4 regions of the Chromobacterium paludis genome follow, and region 4 is predicted to be linked to each of the others. Evidence: predicted binding sites of a transcription regulator. Region 4 holds the regulator's gene; each other region holds the start of a gene.
The links. The regulator FNR, encoded in region 4, switches genes on or off when oxygen is low (the NO sensors DNR and NnrR bind a similar motif). The targets are predictions, from matches to a motif close to TTGATNNNNATCAA.
Positions count from the first base shown of each region.

Region 1: a site for FNR is predicted at 2,452-2,465, ahead of FYK34_RS18765 (universal stress protein). Genes of this name have one in related genera too.
Region 2: a site for FNR is predicted at 2,459-2,472, ahead of FYK34_RS13690 (DUF3149 domain-containing protein). Genes of this name have one in related genera too.
Region 3: a site for FNR is predicted at 2,313-2,326, ahead of FYK34_RS14260 (DUF3820 family protein). Genes of this name have one in related genera too.

Region 1 covers NZ_CP043473.1:3,960,295-3,964,637, forward strand. The annotation lists gene FYK34_RS18755 (glycine betaine uptake BCCT transporter) at 1-677, opposite strand, end outside; gene FYK34_RS18760 (TlyA family RNA methyltransferase) at 1,086-1,832, shown strand; gene FYK34_RS18765 (universal stress protein) at 1,886-2,362, opposite strand; gene FYK34_RS18770 (glutamine synthetase family protein) at 2,681-4,030, opposite strand; gene FYK34_RS18775 (methyl-accepting chemotaxis protein) at 4,155-4,343, opposite strand, start outside.
Region 2 covers NZ_CP043473.1:2,896,775-2,901,117, reverse strand. The annotation lists gene trmB (tRNA (guanosine(46)-N7)-methyltransferase TrmB) at 1-360, opposite strand, end outside; gene FYK34_RS13700 (SDR family oxidoreductase) at 398-1,315, opposite strand; gene FYK34_RS13695 (CDP-6-deoxy-delta-3,4-glucoseen reductase) at 1,355-2,383, shown strand; gene FYK34_RS13690 (DUF3149 domain-containing protein) at 2,546-2,677, shown strand; gene arcD (arginine-ornithine antiporter) at 3,140-4,343, shown strand, end outside.
Region 3 covers NZ_CP043473.1:3,013,890-3,018,232, reverse strand. The annotation lists gene FYK34_RS14275 (electron transfer flavoprotein-ubiquinone oxidoreductase) at 1-933, shown strand, start outside; gene FYK34_RS14270 (hypothetical protein) at 1,260-1,805, shown strand; gene FYK34_RS14265 (DUF4870 family protein) at 1,832-2,176, shown strand; gene FYK34_RS14260 (DUF3820 family protein) at 2,386-2,598, shown strand; gene ylqF (ribosome biogenesis GTPase YlqF) at 2,601-3,542, shown strand; gene FYK34_RS14250 (IS110 family RNA-guided transposase) at 3,652-4,343, shown strand, end outside.
Region 4 covers NZ_CP043473.1:2,706,175-2,710,517, reverse strand. The annotation lists gene hemN (oxygen-independent coproporphyrinogen III oxidase) at 32-1,438, opposite strand; gene fnr (fumarate/nitrate reduction transcriptional regulator Fnr) at 1,544-2,290, shown strand; gene FYK34_RS12690 (DUF1853 family protein) at 2,339-3,256, opposite strand; gene FYK34_RS12685 (RNA methyltransferase) at 3,246-4,007, opposite strand; gene FYK34_RS12680 (inositol monophosphatase family protein) at 4,154-4,343, shown strand, end outside.

The sequences.
Region 1 (4,343 bases), 1.3 Mb from region 4:
ACCACGATGGCCACGGTCAGCCAGGTGGATGGCTGGATGCCGAACAGCATCTGCAGGCCGCTCTCGATCTGCAGCGCGCCGAAGCCCAGGGTGGTGGCCACGCCGAACACGGTGGCCAGCACGGCCAGCACGTCGATGGCCACGCCTATCGGACCGTCCACCTTATCGCCCAGCAGCGGGCGGAAGGCGGCGCTGATCAGGCCTTTCTGGCCGCGGTTGAACTTGAAATAGGCCAGGGCCAGCGCGGTCAGGCTGTACACCGCCCACGGGTGCAGGCCCCAGTGGAAGAACACGTGGCGCATGGCCAGCCGCGCGGCCTCCGCCGATTCCGGCGTGGTGGACGCGCTGGCGGGCTTGGCGAAGTGGGAGATCGGCTCGGCCACCCCCCAAAACACCAGGCCTATGCCCATGCCGGCGGAAAACAGCATGGCGAACCAGCTCAGGCGCGAGAACTCCGGCTCCTCGTCCTCCTTGCCCAGCCGGATGTGGCCAAAGCGGCCGAAGGCCAGGTAAAGCGCGAACATCAGGAAGCCGAACACCGACAATAAATAGAACCAGCCGAAGCGGGAAATGGTGAAGCTCAGCCACTGGCCGGCGGCGTGGGTCATGTGCTCGGGGGCGATGACCCCCCATAGCGCGAACAATACGGTGAGCAAGAGAGAGAGACGTAAAACCATCGGGACTCCTGTGCATGGCGACGACAAGCCCCGCGCGGGGCGCATGGTCGCGATGTAAGGGTGAGCGGAACGGCGCGGCGAAACCGCGGGCGAAACCGGCGCGGGCCGGCGAGAGCACTCCGTATGGGCAAGGCCGGCGCGTCTGGCCGGATGCGGCGGAGCGGGCAGCTGAAATGAATAAATCCGCGCTGTGCGGGCGGATTTTCCCCGTTTAATGCATGCGGGAGCTGCCTGGATAATTGAACAAAATCAATCAATTGCTTTTTAGACTATCACCATTAGCGTTTTCTTGTAAACATCAGGGGCGTACTTTTCTGGAAAATGGGCGCGCCGGCGGCCAGTCTTGACAGCGCGAGCGGGCTTGGCCAACCTGTCGCGCTGATGATAGGCCGAAAGCGGGAGACGCAGATGATTCGAGTGGATGTTTTGCTGGTGGAACAAGGGCTTGCGGCTTCGCGCACCGCGGCGCAGAACCTGATCGCCGCCGGCCGCGTCAGCTGCGAGGGCGCGCCGGTGAGCAAGGCCAGCCAGAAGTTTCCGCCGCATGCCGAATTTGCCATCGTCGCCGACGAGGCCGACCGCTACGTCTCGCGCGGCGGCCTGAAGATGCAGGGCGCGCTGGCCGCAGCCGGGCTGGATCCAGCCGGCTGGACCGCGCTGGACGTGGGCCAGTCCACCGGCGGCTTTACCGACTGCCTGCTGCAGGCCGGCGCGCGCCGGGTGGTGGGCGTGGACGTGGGCCACGACCAGTTGCATGCCCGGCTGCGCGAGGACGCGCGGGTGCGCTATTTCGAGGGCGTCAACGCGCGCGCGCTGGACCGCGCCGCGCTGCTGGCGGCCAATGACGGTGACGGCTTCGACTTGATGGTGTGCGACGTGTCGTTTATTTCGCTAAGCCTGGTGCTGCCGTCGGCCCTGCCCCTGCTGAAGCCGGGCGGCCGCCTGCTCAGCCTGGTCAAGCCGCAGTTCGAAGTGGGGCGCGAGGGCTTGTCCAAGGGCGGCATTGTGCGCGACGAAAGCCTGTATCCCGTGGTGAAGGACAAGATCAACCGCGTGTTGGACGAGCAGGCCATGCGGGTGCTGGCCTGGTTCGATAGCCCGATCAAGGGCGGCGACGGCAATCACGAGTTCTTCGTGCACGCTGTGCGGCGCTGAAGCGCAAACCGGCTCGCGCGAGGCGGGCCGGAGGGATGGCCTGCGGGATGGGCTTATTCCACGCTGATGTCGTCGTCGTCCTGGCTGCGCACCACCAAGAGCGGCAGATGGCTGCGGCGCAGCACGTCCTCGGCGAAACTGCCAAGGAAGAGGTGGGCCAGGCCGCCGCGGCCATGGGTGCCCAGCACGATCAGATTGGCTTGTTGCGAGCGGGCGTAGCCCAGCAGCAGATCGGCCAGGTCATGGCCGCCTTCCCAGCTTTTTTCCAGATGGCTGAGCACATTGCTGAGGCCGGCATTGCGGGCGATCTGCTGCGCGCGCGCCAGCGCCTCCTCGCCCTGCTTCAGCACCAGGTCGTAACCGGGGTCGCCGGCGTAGACGCCCAGGCTGTCTACGGCCAAGTCGCGCACGCTGGCGATGTGCACCAGGGTCAGGCGGGAATCGGCGAACTTGGCCAGGCGGATGGCCTCGTGCAAGGCTTTGTCGGAATTGTTGCTGCCGTCTATCGCGGCGATGATGTGGCTGTACATCGGCTGCTCCTTGGCATACTTCTGCTTGGTGGGATGACTTCAGCATACCGCGCCCTGGGCGGCCTTGTCTTGCCGGGCTCGCGCGGGTATTGATCCAGGGCAAATTTGCTCGGCGCTATCTCCGGCGCGATTCAAACCATGGGCCTGAGTCTACCGCGTCGGCTGCGTGGACGAATGTTTGAACGGCGGGGCGGCCCGCTGGGCAGGCCGGGGAGCTGTCTTGCAGCTCCCCGACACCCCTTGGCGACCCCTGCGGCCGAAGAAGCCGGGGCCGAAGGGGATGGGGGGCGGCCGGCCTGCAGCCAAGGTTGGGGAGCGCTAGACCAAGAACCCCAGGTACTGCCGCTCCCAGGTGGAAACCTGGCGGTGGTAATCGTTCAATTCCACCTCCTTGACCGCCAGGTAGGCGCGGCTGAACTCGGCGCCGAACAGCGCTTCCGCCGCGCCGCCGGCGGCCATCGCGGCGCAGGCCGCGTCCAGGGTGGACGGCAGGCTGGCGGCCTGCTGCTTGAACACATTGCCGTGCACCGCCTCGTCCGGCGTCAAGCCTTGCTCGATGCCGGCGAGGCCGGCGCCCAGGCTGGCGGCCAGCGCCAGATAGGGGTTGGCGTCGCAGCCGGGCAGGCGGTTTTCCACGCGGCGCGCTTCCGGGCCGGACACCGGCACCCGGAGACCCACCGAGCGGTTGTCCAGGCCCCAGCTCAGATTGACCGGCGCGGCCATGCCCTTGACGAAGCGGCGGTAGGAGTTGGGATTGGGACAGAACAGCGGCATCAGCTCCGGCAGGTAGCGCTGCAGGCCGGCGATGAAGCCAAAGAATTCCGGGCTTTCCGCGCCGTCGGCGCGGCTGAACACATTGGCGCCGCCGCGGTCCACGATGCTTTGATGGATGTGCATGGAGCTGCCGGGCTGGCCGGGCAAGGGCTTGGCCATGCACACGGCGCTGAGGCCGTGGCGCAGGGCGATTTCCTTGAGCGCGGTCTTGAACATAAAGGTGTCGTCGGCCAGCTTCAGCGCGTCGCCGTGCTTGAGATTGATCTCGAACTGGCTGGGACCCATCTCGTGCACGCAGGTGTCGGTGGCGATGCCCAGCGTCTCGCAGGCCTGGTACAGCTCGTCGAAGAAGGCTTCCAGCTCGCCCAGCGCGGAGAAGCCGAAGGCGTCGAAGCCGGTCTCGCGGCGGCCGCTGGGCAGCTTGGGGGCTTGGAAGGGTTGCGCCGGGTCGCCATGAGCGGCGAACAGATAGAACTCCAGCTCCGGCGCGACGATGGGCGTCCAGCCGCGGGCGGCGTAGCGCGCCAGCAGCTGCTTCAATACCGAGCGCGGCGCCAGCGGCGACAGGCTACCGTCATGGTCCACGTTGTCGCAAATCACCATGGCGCGCGGGGTCTTGGCCCACGGCACCGCTTTCAGGGTGGCGTAATCGGGGACCAGCGCGACGTCGGGGTCGTGCTCGCCGTAGTAGCTGTAGTCGGGAAACTCGCCGACGCAGCTTTGCAGCGGCACCGCGCGCGCGATGCGCAGCTGCTGCCCCTGGATGAAGGCGGGGGCGGGCAGCGTTTTGCCACGGGGAAAGCCGTGGACGTCGGCGAAGGCGAGTTCCACATCCCTCGCCTTGCTTTGTTGCAGCCATTCGATGAGGCCTGCCGGCATGCGGGCATCAGACATACAATTCTCCACTGAAGCGTGCTGGGGTTCCTGTCTGTCCTCAGTTTTTTTTCTTGCTTTCATGGAGCGTGCGCCCGCGACCATTATGCCAGCCGCAGCGGCGGCGGCAAGCCTGTCGATTGTTTTACAGTCTGAAGCGTCCCACCGTCTGATGCAGGCCGGCGGCCTGCTGGTCGATGGCGCGTACCGCCTGCACCGCGTTGCTGACCGAGTTCTGCGTCTCTTCCACCACGCCGGCCACCTGCTCGACATTGCCGGCGATATTGGTGCCGGCCTGGCTCTGCTCGCCCATGGCCACCGCCACATTGTGCAC
Region 2 (4,343 bases), 190 kb from region 4:
CAGCATATTGTCCAGCACTTCCACCGCGTCGTGGCGCATCAGCCGCAGATTGGTCAATTCCTTCTCTGCGATCAGCTTGCACAGATTGCCCACGCCGGGGCCATGCACCTCGATGCCCAGATAGTCCTTGTCCGGGTTGGCCGCGGCGATCTCGGCAGTAGCGCCGCCCATGCCGAAGCCGATTTCCAGGATCTTGGGCGCGGCGCGGCCGAAAGCCTGCTCCAGGTCGATCCACTCGGGACGGTACTCTATGCCCCACTTGGGCATGCCCTCATCCATCGCTCGCTGCTGGCCCTGGGACAGATGGCCCTGGCGCAGCACGAAGCTGCGGATCGCTCGTTTGAAAGCCGGATTATCCATTTTGCTGGCCTGCTGAAAACTCAAAAAAACCGCGATGTTACCGAATCTTGGCGTAGCTTGCGAGTATTGCCGCCTTTCGCGCCGCATCCTGGCGCAATGCGTCCAGATAATCGAGCACGCTCGGCCACCGCAGGCCGACGCGCAATTCGCGCCGCAGCCTGCCGTTGTCTAGCCGGCGCGACTCGGCCAGGAAGGACCATTGCATGGGCGAAACGCTGGCCTTGACCTGCTGGCGCGGCAATTGGGGCGGGCAGGGCAGACCCAGCGTCTCGCCCAGCGCCTGGTACCAGCGGCTGACCGGCAGCGGCTGGTCATCGCAGGCGTTGTAGACGCGAATGCCGTTCCTGCGCCGCAGCGCGGCCGCGCACAGCCGCGCCAGATCATCGGCGTGGATGTGGTTGCTCCAGCTGTCCTCTGCGTCGACAATCAGCGGCGCGCCGCTGGCGAAGCGGGCCAGCGGCAGGCGCTCGTCGGCGTAAATGCCCGGCGCGCGCAAAATGGTCAACGCGCAACCGCGGCGGGCGGCGAAGCGGCGCAGCTGGGCCTCGGCGTCGGCGCGTCGCAACGCGCGCTCACTGCTGGGATGCAGGGGAGAGGACTCGCGCAGCAGCTTGCCATCGGCATTGCCATACACGCCGCTGGTGCTGATGTAGATCCATTGCTGTGGTATGCTGTCGGCTTTTGCCAGCGCGTACAATAACTTGCGCACTCTCGGGTCGGTCCGGCCGCTGTTTGGCGGCGGCGCGGTGATCAGCACGGCGTCGGCCAGTCCGGCCAGCCGCGCGAGACTGGAGAAGCCGTCCAGATCGCCTATCAGCGGCAAGGCGCCTTGCGCCCGCCAGCGCGCGGCCGTTTCCTGGCTGCGGCACAGTGTAAGGATGCGCCAATGTTGGCGCAGCAGGGGTAGGGCGCGGTAGGCGACATCGCCGGCGCCGATGATGAGCAAGGTACGCATGGTGTGCATTTTAGCCAGAATTCGGGATTGAGAAACGACATGACTTGCCAGGTGAAGGTGCTCCCCAGTGGGCATACATTCGGAGTGGAGGCGCACGAAACCATTCTTGAGGCCGCGCTGCGCCAGGGCGTGGGCCTGCCTTACGGTTGCCGCGACGGCGCCTGCGGCGCTTGCAAGGGCAAGGTGGTGGAAGGCGAAGTGAGCCAGGACGGCTTCCAGGAAAAAGCGCTGACCTCGGCCGAGCAGGCCCAGGGCATGGCGCTGTTCTGCTGCGCGCGGCCGCAGGGCGATATCAGCATCGAAGTGCGCGAAGTCACCGGCGCCGGCGATTTCCAGATCAAGACCCTGCCGTGCCGGGTGGAAAAAATCGAGAAAATCCACGACGTGGCGGTGCTGAAGCTGAAGCTGCCGGTGTCTGAACGGCTGCAATTCCGCGCCGGCCAATACATCGACATCCTGATGAAGGACGGCAAGAAGCGCAGCTTCTCCATCGCCAACGCGCCGCACGACGACGCTTTTCTGGAGCTACATATCCGCCACCAGCCAGGCGGCTCCTTCTCGGAGTACGTGTTTCATCAGATGAAGGAGCGCGAGATCATGCGCTTCAAGGGGCCGCTGGGTTCCTTCTTCCTGCGGGAGGAGTCGGACAAGCCCATCGTGTTCATCGCCAGCGGCACCGGTTTCGCGCCGGTGAAGGGCATCATCGAGCACGCGATCCAGCACGGCATCACGCGGCCGATGACTTTCTACTGGGGCGCACGCAGCAAGGCTGACCTCTATATGTCCGATCTGGCGGAAGGCTGGGCCGCGGAGCATCCGCATATCCGCTACATCCCGGTGCTGTCTGAGGCGCTGCCGGAAGACAACTGGACCGGCCGCACCGGCTTTGTGCATCAGGCGGTGCTGGAAGATTTTGCCGACTTGTCCGGCCATCAAGTCTATGCCTGCGGCGCGCCGGTGATGGTGGAGGTGGCGCATGGCGCCTTCACCCGCGAACGCGCCCTGCCGGAAGACGAGTTCTTCTCCGACGCCTTCTTCCTGGCTAAGGATATGGGCGGCGCTAAGTAAACAAGCCATTGATCTGTATGTAAAAAGCCTCCGGCTATGGCCGGGGGCTTTTATTTTTTCGAGATGACATCCGGTTTGATTTGGGTCAATTCCAATGTTTTGTGTATGGTTATTATGTCGTTGGCAAGGCACGGAGTCGCGAAATCTGCGAGGGAGAACACGATGGAGTTGCTGACCTTGATGTTGTCCGACGACGTGGGTCGTCTGAGTCTATTAACGATAGTCGTGGCTACGCTGGTGGTGTTGGGCGCGGTGTGGGCCATCTTCAGAAACATGAACAAGCCGGGCAAGTAAAAGTTTTACCCCTGTAGTTTTGGCATTTCCTCTTGATGTGTGTGTTGGCGGATACGGTGGTGGGCCGTATCCGCTCTTTTTTTGTCCGCCCGCCGTCTTGAAAATCAGGCTTTTCTAATTTTAACTATCCCTAATTTCTTGTTTTTAATGGATTTCTTCATTTTTTTGCGTTGGATCAGACGGCTGAGGACACGATCTTTCGCTTTCCCGGGCTTGTCCTATGCTGAGTGTGGTCGCTGGCTTGGACCGTATTTGCGAATGACTGCCAGTTTCAATGACGCTTTGACGTAAGCCTGAGTCGCAAATTCTGTAGTTCGACGGTTTCAGTCCAAAGGGGCTTGATACATGTCAATCGAGCCGATGACTCGTCTGGAAGGGTCGATTTCACGCGGTATACCATCGTTTCAGATGATAAGAATTTAATGATAAATCACGCCATACCTCGTTAATTGGAGAATGAAAATGTCCACTGAAACTGCAAGCCAAGCCGGCGTAACGGAAGGCGGTTCGCCCCGGCTCAAGCTAGGCGCGCTGACCGCGCTAGTCGTCGGCTCCATGATAGGCGGCGGCATCTTCTCGCTGCCGCAAAATATGGCGGCCGGCGCCGGCGCCGGCGCCATTCTGATAGGCTGGGCCATCACCTTCGTCGGCATGCTGGCTTTGGCCTTCGTGTTCCAGATGCTGGCCTCGCGCAAGCCTGAAGTGTCGGGCGGCGTGTATGGCTACGCCAAAGCCGGCTTCGGCGACTACATGGGCTTCAATTCGGCCTGGGGTTACTGGATCTCGGCCTGGATCGGCAATGTGTCGTACTTTGTGGTGATGTTCTCGGCGCTGGGCTTCTGGTTCCCGGTATTCGGCGACGGCAACACGCCCACCGCCATCGTCTGCGCCTCGGTGCTGCTGTGGGCGCTGCACTTCCTGGTGTTGCGCGGGGTGCACGGCGCGGCCTTCATCAACACCATCACCACGATTGCCAAACTGGTGCCGCTGGCGCTGTTCATCGCGCTGATCGTGTTCGCCTTCAAGGTGGATACCTTCAATCTCGAGTTCTGGGGCAACGCCAAGCTTGGCTCCATCGTCGATCAGGTGAAGAGCACCATGCTGGTGACGGTGTGGGTGTTCATCGGCATTGAAGGCGCCTCGATGTTCTCCGGCCGCGCCGAAAGCATGAAGGACGTGGGCAAGGCCACCGTGATCGGCTTCCTGTTGACCATCGCGCTCTTGGTCGCCGTGTCGGTGCTGTCGCTGGGCGTGATGACTCAGCCGGAACTGGCCGCCTTGAAGAACCCGTCCACCGCCTATGTGCTGCAAAAAGCCTTTGGTTCCTTCGGCGCCAACCTGATGAACGCCGGTCTGGTGATCTCCGTCGGCGGCGCGCTGCTGGCCTGGACCCTGCTGGCCGCCGAAGCGCCTTACCTCGCCGGCAAGGATGGCGTGATGCCCAAGGTGTTCGGCACCACCAACGCCAACGACACTCCGGCTGCCTCGCTGTGGCTGACCAATGGCCTGATCCAGCTGTTCCTGCTGATCACGCTGAAGAGCTCGGCCGGCTACCTGGCGCTGCTGTCGCTGGCCACCTCGATGATTCTGATTCCCTACCTGCTGTGCGCCGGCTACTCCTGGCTGGTGGCGCAACGCGGCGAGGGCTACGCCGAAGGCGAAGGCC
Region 3 (4,343 bases), 310 kb from region 4:
GACACCGCCACTTATGGCGGCTCCTTCCTCTACCACCTGGAAGACAATTTGGTGGCGGTGGGCTTCGTGGTGGGCCTGGACTACCAGAATCCTTATCTGTCGCCGTTTGAGGAATTCCAGCGCTTCAAGACCCATCCGGCGATCAAGAAGACGTTCGAAGGCGGCCGCCGCGTGTCCTACGGCGCGCGCGCGCTGGCGGAAGGCGGTCTGCAAAGTCTGCCCAAGCTGACTTTCCCGGGCGGCGTTTTAGTTGGCGACACCGCCGGCTTCCTCAATGTGCCCAAGATCAAGGGTACCCACACGGCGATGAAATCCGCCATGCTGGCGGCTGAGGCGGTGTTCGAACTGCTGGGCGACGAGGCCCAGGCGCAGGGCGGCGAGGCCAAGGCTTACTCGGCCAAGTTCAAGCAGAGCTGGGTGCATGACGAGCTGTACAAGGTGCGCAACATCCGCCCGTCCTTCCGCTGGGGCCTGTGGCCGGCCATGATTTATTCGGCCATCGACACCTTCCTGTTCCGCGGCCGCGCGCCGTGGACGCTGCGCCACAAGCATGCCGACAACGAGGCGCTGCGCCCGGCCTATGAATGCAACCGCATCCCGTATCCCAAGCCGGACGGCGTGCTGACCTTCGACCGCCTGTCCTCGGTGTTCATCTCCAACGCCAACCACAGCGAAGACCAGCCGGCCCACCTGAAGTTGAAGGACGCCTCGGTGCCCATCGCCATCAATCTGGCCAAGTACGACGCGCCAGAGCAGCGCTACTGCCCGGCCGGCGTGTACGAGATCGTCGGCCAGGACGAGGGCGCGCCGCGTCTGCAGATCAACGCGCAGAACTGCGTGCACTGCAAGACCTGCGACATCAAGGACCCGACCCAGAATATCAACTGGGTGACGCCGGAAGGCGGCGGCGGGCCGAACTACCCGAATATGTAAACGGGCGTTCCACGCCGCGCGAGGCCGGGTTTCCTGCGGGAAACCCGGCTTTTTTGTTTTGATCGCCGGCAAGCCAGGGGAAACAATGGCTTGACGGCCGGCGCCATCGTTGGCAGCATGGCCTTATGCAAGCCCGAACCGTATTTTTCGCCCATGCTTATTATTGGTACCGCCCCTCCCGGCGGCGCCAGGGATAGGCTCGGCTTTCAGGTTCACCGAGCGCATACCCGACCATGCCGCCGATTACCGGCGGCATTTGTGTTTGCAGTCTCAGCGCAATACATGGTCTCCGGTCAGGCGGATTGCACGCTTCAGGAGATAGAGCCATGCACGAAATCAGCGACATCCGCATTCTCGCCCCCCACGCCCAGCCGCATGCCGCGGCGCGGGCGCTGTATCCGGTCGCGCTGTCGACCGACGGCGAGCGGCTGGCGTATCGTCCCGGCTCGCCGCAAGCGCTGCCGGAGCGCGCCTGCCTGCTGGAGTCCCTGCTGCCCGAGATCCGCCAACTGGCGCTGCACCTGGCCATGCGGCGCGGCCTGCCGCCGGGCGCCACGCCGGCGCGCATCGCCGAGCCGGCCGACTGGCTGGCGGCGCGGCTCTTGCTGTTGGCGTGGCGGCAGCTGGAGGTGGGCTTGGACGAGTTGGCCGGGCTGGATGAGGCCAACCGCCGGGCGGAGCGATTGGCGGAGGCCGCCGGCTGGGAGTGGACGCCGGTCTTGCCGGTGTTGTCTCCCGCGCGGCGGGCGGATGGCGTGTTGCGAGGCTGGAGCGATGCGCCAGCCCCTGCGATGGATGAGGGCGCGGTGCCGGCCAGCCTGGCGTTTCGCCGCACGGCGGCGGCGCGCTTCGCCGCCTTGTTCGCGCGTTGAGAGATGAAAATAGAGAGGAGAGGCGAATGGAGCTGGAGCTGCTGGACGAGAACGAACGGAAGCTGAACAATCTGACGCTGACCGTCTATATCCTGCAGGCGGTGAGCCTGCTGGTGGGCGTGACCGCCATCGTCGGCGTGATCATCAATTACGTGAAGCGCGACGACGTGCGCGGCACCTTGTACGAGAGCCATTTCGAGTGGCAGATCCGCACCTTCTGGCTGGCGCTGCTGGGCTATGTCGTCGGCTTCGCCACGATCTGGCTGCTGGTGGGCGGCGTGGTGTTGTTCGCGGTGTGGGTGTGGTATATCTACCGCGTTGTCAAAGGCTTCCTGTATTTCAACGACCGCAAGCCCATGCCCGCCAAATGAAAAGGCGGGCGCCAGGGCGCCCGCAAACGGCTCTGCGCGAACCGGTAAAAATGCGGCCGGGTAGGGCCCGGCCAGGATGGTTTTGTCCACATGCTACGCCGCTGACGGCGATCTGGCCGTGCAAGCAGACAAACGCTTGTTCCACGTCAAGCCTGGCAGCATGCCGCCGGCTTTGGCACAATGCCCAACTCCCATCTATATCTGCCATCATGCAAGCCGAAGACCTGATCGCCCTCACCACCCGCGCCATGCCTTTCGGCAAGCACAAGGGCACGCTGATTTGCGAGCTGCCGGGCCATTACCTGAACTGGTTCGCCCGCGAAGGCTTCCCGCCGGGCGAGATCGGCCGCTTGCTGCAATTGATGCAAGAACTGGACCACAACGGTCTGACTTATCTGCTGGACCCGATTAGAAAGCGTTAACTATGGCAATCCAATGGTTTCCCGGCCATATGAACAAGGCGCGCAAGGATGTCGCCGAGCGCCTGAAAGATATCGACGTCGTCATCGAGCTGCTGGACGCCCGCCTGCCGGCCTCCAGCGCCAACCCGATGCTGGCGCGCATGGCCAAGGGCAAGCCGCGGCTGATGATTTTGAACAAGCAGGACCTGGCCGATCCGGCCGTGACCGAACAATGGCTGGCCTGGTACCGCGCCCGCAAGCAGACCGAGGCGCTGGGCATGGATGCCGGCGAGCGCGCGCCGGCGCAGCGCCTGATCGCGGCCTGCCGCGCGCTGGCGCCGACCCGCGGCGGCCTGGAAAAGCCGCTGCGCGTGCTGATTTGCGGCATTCCCAATGTCGGCAAGTCCACATTGATCAACAGCATGTCCAGCCGCAAGATCGCCAAGACCGGCAATATGCCCGGCGTGACCAAGAACGAGCAGCGCATCATCCTGGCCGACGACTTCGAGCTGTACGACACGCCCGGCATGCTGTGGCCCAAGATCGAGGTGGAAGAGGGCGGCTATAACCTGGCCGCCAGCGGCGCCGTCGGCCGCAACGCCATGGACGAGGAGGAGGTGTCGCTGGAGCTGCTGAAGTACCTGCTGGTCCACTACCGCGCCGAGCTGGCCGCGCGCTACAAGTTTGACGTGGAGGAACTGGACGGCGCACAGGACTGGCAGGCGCTGGAGCTGATCGGCAAGCGCCGCGGCGCGGTGCTGTCCGGCGGCCGCATCAATATGCAAAAGGCGGCGGAAATCGTGCTGACCGACTTCCGCGACGGCCAGACCGGCCGCATCACGCTGGAGCGTCCGGAAGAGTGGGTGGAGTGGGAAAAGCGCGCCAAGATTCTGGCAGCCGAACGAGCCATTTTGCGGGAAGAGAAGCTGAAAGATAAAGAAGGCCGCAAGCAAGGCAGCCGCTGATGTCAAAAAGCCCGGAGCATCCGGGCTTAATGTGATGGTCAGCCTGACCTAAATGCCTCAGCAGGCGTCAAACCTGCTGAGGCATTTTTTCTTCTTCGGGGAGAGCATCATGGCAACCGTCACACTCATCGGTCTGGATATCGGCAAGCACAGCTTTCATCTGATTGGGCACGACCCGCGCGGCAACCCGGTCCTCAAGAAGCAGTTCAATCGCAACAGTCTCATCGAATTTCTCGCGAAACAGCCTCCCTGCCGCATCGTGATGGAGGCCTGCTGCGGCGCGCACTGGCTGGCACGCAAGCTGACGGGCTTCGGTCATACCGTACAACTGATCGCACCGCAGTACATCCGCCCGTTTGTCTTCGGCAACAAGAACGATTTCATCGATGCCCAGGCCATCTGCGAGGCGGCTACGCGCCCGACCATGCGCTACGTTGCCGCCAAGAGTGCCGAACAGCAAGCCTTGTCGGCACTGCATCGCCTGCGGGAATCTCGCATTGCCGAACGAATACAGACCAACAACCAGATCCATGCGCTGCTGCTGGAGTTCGGCATCGCGCTTCCTGTCGGGGTACGGGGGATCACGCAGCTGCCGATGCTGCTGATGGACGAGACCAACGGCTTGCCCGTCAAGGCCCGGCAGATCCTGCAACGCCAGCTGGATCACTACCGTCTGCTCAAGACCGAGATCGACGAGCTGGATCACGAGATTGCCACAGAAGCCCGACAGGACGATGTCGCCCGGCGGTTGATGACCATTCCCGGCATCGGTGCGATCACCGCCAGCCAGTTGTCGGCGGA
Region 4 (4,343 bases):
CCGCCTCGCGGGGGGCGCGAGGCGGCGGGATTTAGATGGTTTTGGAGTAGCGGGCGTGGGTCTGGCGCTCGCGCAGATGGCGGTCGAACAACATGGCGATGTTGCGGATCAGGAAGCGCCCCTTGGGCTCCACCATCAGGAAGTCGCCGTCGAAGGACAGCAGGCCCTGCTGTTGGAAGGCGCGGATCTGCGGCATTTCCTCGGTGAAATACTGAGCGAAGTTGATGCCGAAGATTTCCTCTATCGCCTCCACCGACAAGGCGAAGCGGCACATCAGGCCCTGGATGATGGTGCGGCGCAACAGGTCGTCGTTGTCCAGCGTGATGCCGCGCACGATGGGCAGCTTGTCCGCGTCCAGCGCCGCGTAATAGCCCTCCAGCGTCTTGTCGTTCTGGCAGTAGCTGGAGCCCACCTTGCTGATGGCGGACACGCCGAAGGCCAGCATGTCGCAGTCCGCATGCGTGGAGTAGCCCTGGAAGTTGCGTTGCAGCCGGCCCTGGCGCAGCGCCACCGCCAGTTCGTCGTCGGGCTTGGCGAAGTGGTCCATGCCGATGAACACATAGCCGGCGTCGGTCAGCATCTTCACCGCATCCTGCAGGATGTCCAGTTTGACCGAGGCGGAGGGCAGGTCCGCTTCGTGGATGCGCCGCTGCGGCATGAACACCGTGGGCAGGTGGGCGTAGTTGTACAGCGCCAGCCGGTCCGGGTTCAGCTCCAGCGCCTTTTGCAAGGTGCGCAGCATGGATTCGCGCGTTTGCAGCGGCAGGCCGTAGATCAGGTCCAGGCTCACCGACTGGATGCCGGCCTCTCGCCCGGCCTCGATCACGGCGCGGGTTTCTTCCTCGCTCTGGACGCGGTTGACGGCTTTTTGCACCGCCGGCTCGAAGTCCTGCACGCCGACGCTGATGCGGTTGAAGCCGAACTTGGCCAGCTTGAGCATGGTTTCGCGCGACACCTTGCGCGGGTCGATCTCGATCGAGTATTCGCCGTCGGGCATGAACTCGAAGTGCTCGGCCAGCATGGCCATCAATCGTTCCAGCTGCGCATCGGAGAGGAAGGTGGGCGTGCCGCCGCCGAAATGCAGCTGGATGATCTTCTCGCGGCAGCCCAGTTGCGCCGCCACCAGCTGGATTTCCTTCTCCAGGTGGTCCAGATAGATGTCCGCCTTGCTCTTGTCCTTGGTGATGATCTTGTTGCAGGCGCAGTAGAAGCAGACGGTGTTGCAAAATGGTATATGCACGTAAACCGATAAAGGCTTGCGGTTGGCGCCGATGCGGCGTTGTTGCAGGCGCAGCAGATAGTCATCATCAGAGAAATTTGATGTGAAGCGATCTGCGGTCGGGTACGATGTATACCGCGGTCCAGATCCATCCAGGCGTTCGATCAGCTCGCGATCGAACTCAAAATGGGCGGGTGAGAAGGGATGGGTGGTTTTCATGTCTCATTCAGATGGAAAAACTTCCGGTGTACTGGTAAATTTGCGGAAATCCCCCATTGTCGGCATTGACTATGGTCAACCTTTACGAGCTTGCAGCCAAATAGCATGTCTGAACACAACCACACACCCCTGCATTCTTTGAAAGTCTCCTGCTCCAGCTGCAGTCTGCGCGAGCTGTGCTTGCCTGTCGGACTGAACCGCGAGGAGATGAGCCAGCTCGACACCGTGATCCGGCAGAGCCGACGCCTGAAACGCGGCGAGTACCTGTTCCACAGCGGCGAGTCTTTCAAGTCCTTGTTCGCCGTGCGCACCGGCTTCTTCAAGACCTGTGTCGCCAGCCAGGACGGCCGCGAGCAAGTGACCGGCTTCCAGATGTCCGGCGAGCTGATGGGCCTGGACGGCATTTCCACCGGCAACCACAGCTGCGACGCCATCGCGCTGGAGGACAGCGAAGTGTGCGAACTGCCGTTCAACCGCATGGAAACGCTGAGCCGCGACATCCCCAGCCTGCAGCACCACTTCTACCGGCTGATGAGCCGCGAGATCGTGCGCGACCAAAACGTCATGCTGCTGCTGGGCAATATGAAGGCGGAGGAGCGCATCGCCGCCTTCCTGCTGAACCTGTCCGGCCGCCTGTCCAGCCGCGGCTTCGCCGCCAACGACTTCATCCTGCGCATGAGCCGCGAGGAAATCGGCAGCTTCCTGGGCCTGAAGCTGGAAACGGTCAGCCGCACGCTGTCCAAGTTCCAGCAACAAGGCTGGATCACCGTCGATCACAAGCACATCCAGCTGGTGCAACTGGACGATCTGAAAGCCTTGATTTCCGGCTGCGCCCACGCCAACGGGCACTAAGCGGGGTGGGTTGAGAAGTGAGGAAGGCAGGCCATGGCCTGCCTTTTTTCATGCCTGCGCGGCGGCGATGCGCTGCCGCAGCGCGGCCAGGCGGCCGGGGTCCGGCCAGCCGGGCGGGGTGACGAAGCCGCGCGCCGCTTCGCGCCAGACGCCGTCCGCGCCAGGCTGCAGTTCCGCCACCAGCTGCGGCGCGGCGGCGGCGGACAAGCTGTCGCGCAAGGCGTGTTCTTCCTGCGTCTCCGCCTCTGCCAAGCGGGCCGGCGCCAGCCAGCGCAATCGGGGCAGCCAGGCCCAGCGCGAATTTTCGTGCCGTCTGGGCCAGGCATCCAGCCGCGGCGCGTGCCAGCCATGGAGCTGGCCGGGCGCGAGAAGGGCCGCAGGGGCGGCGCCTGCGGGATAGAAGAACCAGCCGCAGAGGCGGGCGGCGGCGCGGCAGTTCTCGAAGCCCGGCGGCAGGACGGCCCGAGCGTTGGGATGGCGCGATAAAAGCAGCTGTGTTGTATTTTTGGTCTCTTTTAACCGCCAGGCGTCATTGATACCAGGGCCGATCAGCTCATCGGGCGAGTCGCCAACTTGCAGATAAAACTTGCTGGCGGTTTCCAGATGCCAGGGTTCGCCGTCCAGGCGCAGCAGAAAATCGAACTCTCCCACCGTGCGCCGCGCCGCATTGATGACTTTCAGGTTTTCAAAAGCCAGTTCGATATGCGATGCATGGCGAAACCAAAATGAGAATAATCGTTCCGCATATTTTCCAAGGCGGACGGCCGGCGCCCCGGCGAGCCAGGCTTCCAGCGCCGCCGGCGCGCGGTCCAGTTCGGCCAGCAGATTTGCGCCGTCCGCGCCCAGCAGGCGCTCGGGCGGCATGTCCGCGCCGCACAGCCAGGGCGGGGGAGAGGTCAGCAAAAAGGCCAGATCGCGCACCGCGGGATGCGCGTAAGGCAGGTCGCAGCCTGGCTCAGTCCGCATCGCCGGAGGCTTTGCCGGCCGCGCGCTGCACTTGCTTGTAGAAGCCGCGCAGGATGTCGATCTCCTCGCGCAGCATGCCGGCGCGGTGGAACATGGTCCGCATGCGGCGCATCAGCCGCTCGCTGTTGCGGCGCTGGAAGTAGCCTATCTCGTCCATCGCCTGCTCCAGATGGCCGCACATGCCGTCCACCTCGCTCTGCGTCGCGGCCTCGCCCTCGGCGCGCAGATATTCCACGTCCACCTCGGTGTGGCTGAACAGTTCGTAAGTCATCACCTGCACCGCCATCGCCAGGTTCAGCGAGAAGTAGTCCGGATTGCCGGGGATGGTCACCAGGCGGTTGCACTGCTCCACTTCCTCGATCGACAAGCCGAAAGTTTCGTTGCCGAACACCAGGGCCACCTGCTCGCCTTCGCGCGCGCGCGCGATCAGCTCCGGCGTGGTTTGGCGCGGGGTGGACAGCGGGGTGGTCAGCTCGCGGCGGCGGCTGGTCAGCGCGCAGGCCACGGTGACGTCGGACAAGGCTTCCCGCAGCGAACCGACCACGACGGCGCGCTCCAGCAGGTCCACCGCGCCCGAAGCCAGCGTATTGGCTTCGTCGCTGGGAAACACCTTGGGCTCCACCAGGTAGAGCCGGCTCAAACCCATGGTTTTCATGGCGCGGGCGGCGGAGCCGATATTGCCCGGATGGTTGGGGCGGGCCAGCACCACGCGGATGTTTTGCAGAAAATCAGGTACTTGGGGTTTATTCATTGGCGTTTTCACATTAAAATAGCGGGCATATACCAAAAGCCCGCGCCCAGGCGTCGGGTTTTTTTGTTCCTTAACCCAGATTGTTACCAGCGGGTGTCGCGTCATCAGACGGACATCCGCTCATCGTTCAAGTGTAGAGGCCGTCAATGCATCCGATGCTCAATGTCGCGGTTAAAGCCGCTCGCCGCGCAGGCAGTGTTATCCAGCGCGCGTCGCTTAACCTCGATACCATTCGCGTAGAGAAGAAAAAGCACAATGACTTTGTGACCGAGGTGGATCGCGCCGCCGAGGAAGCGATCATCAACACCATTCTCGAGGCTTATCCGAAGCACGCGA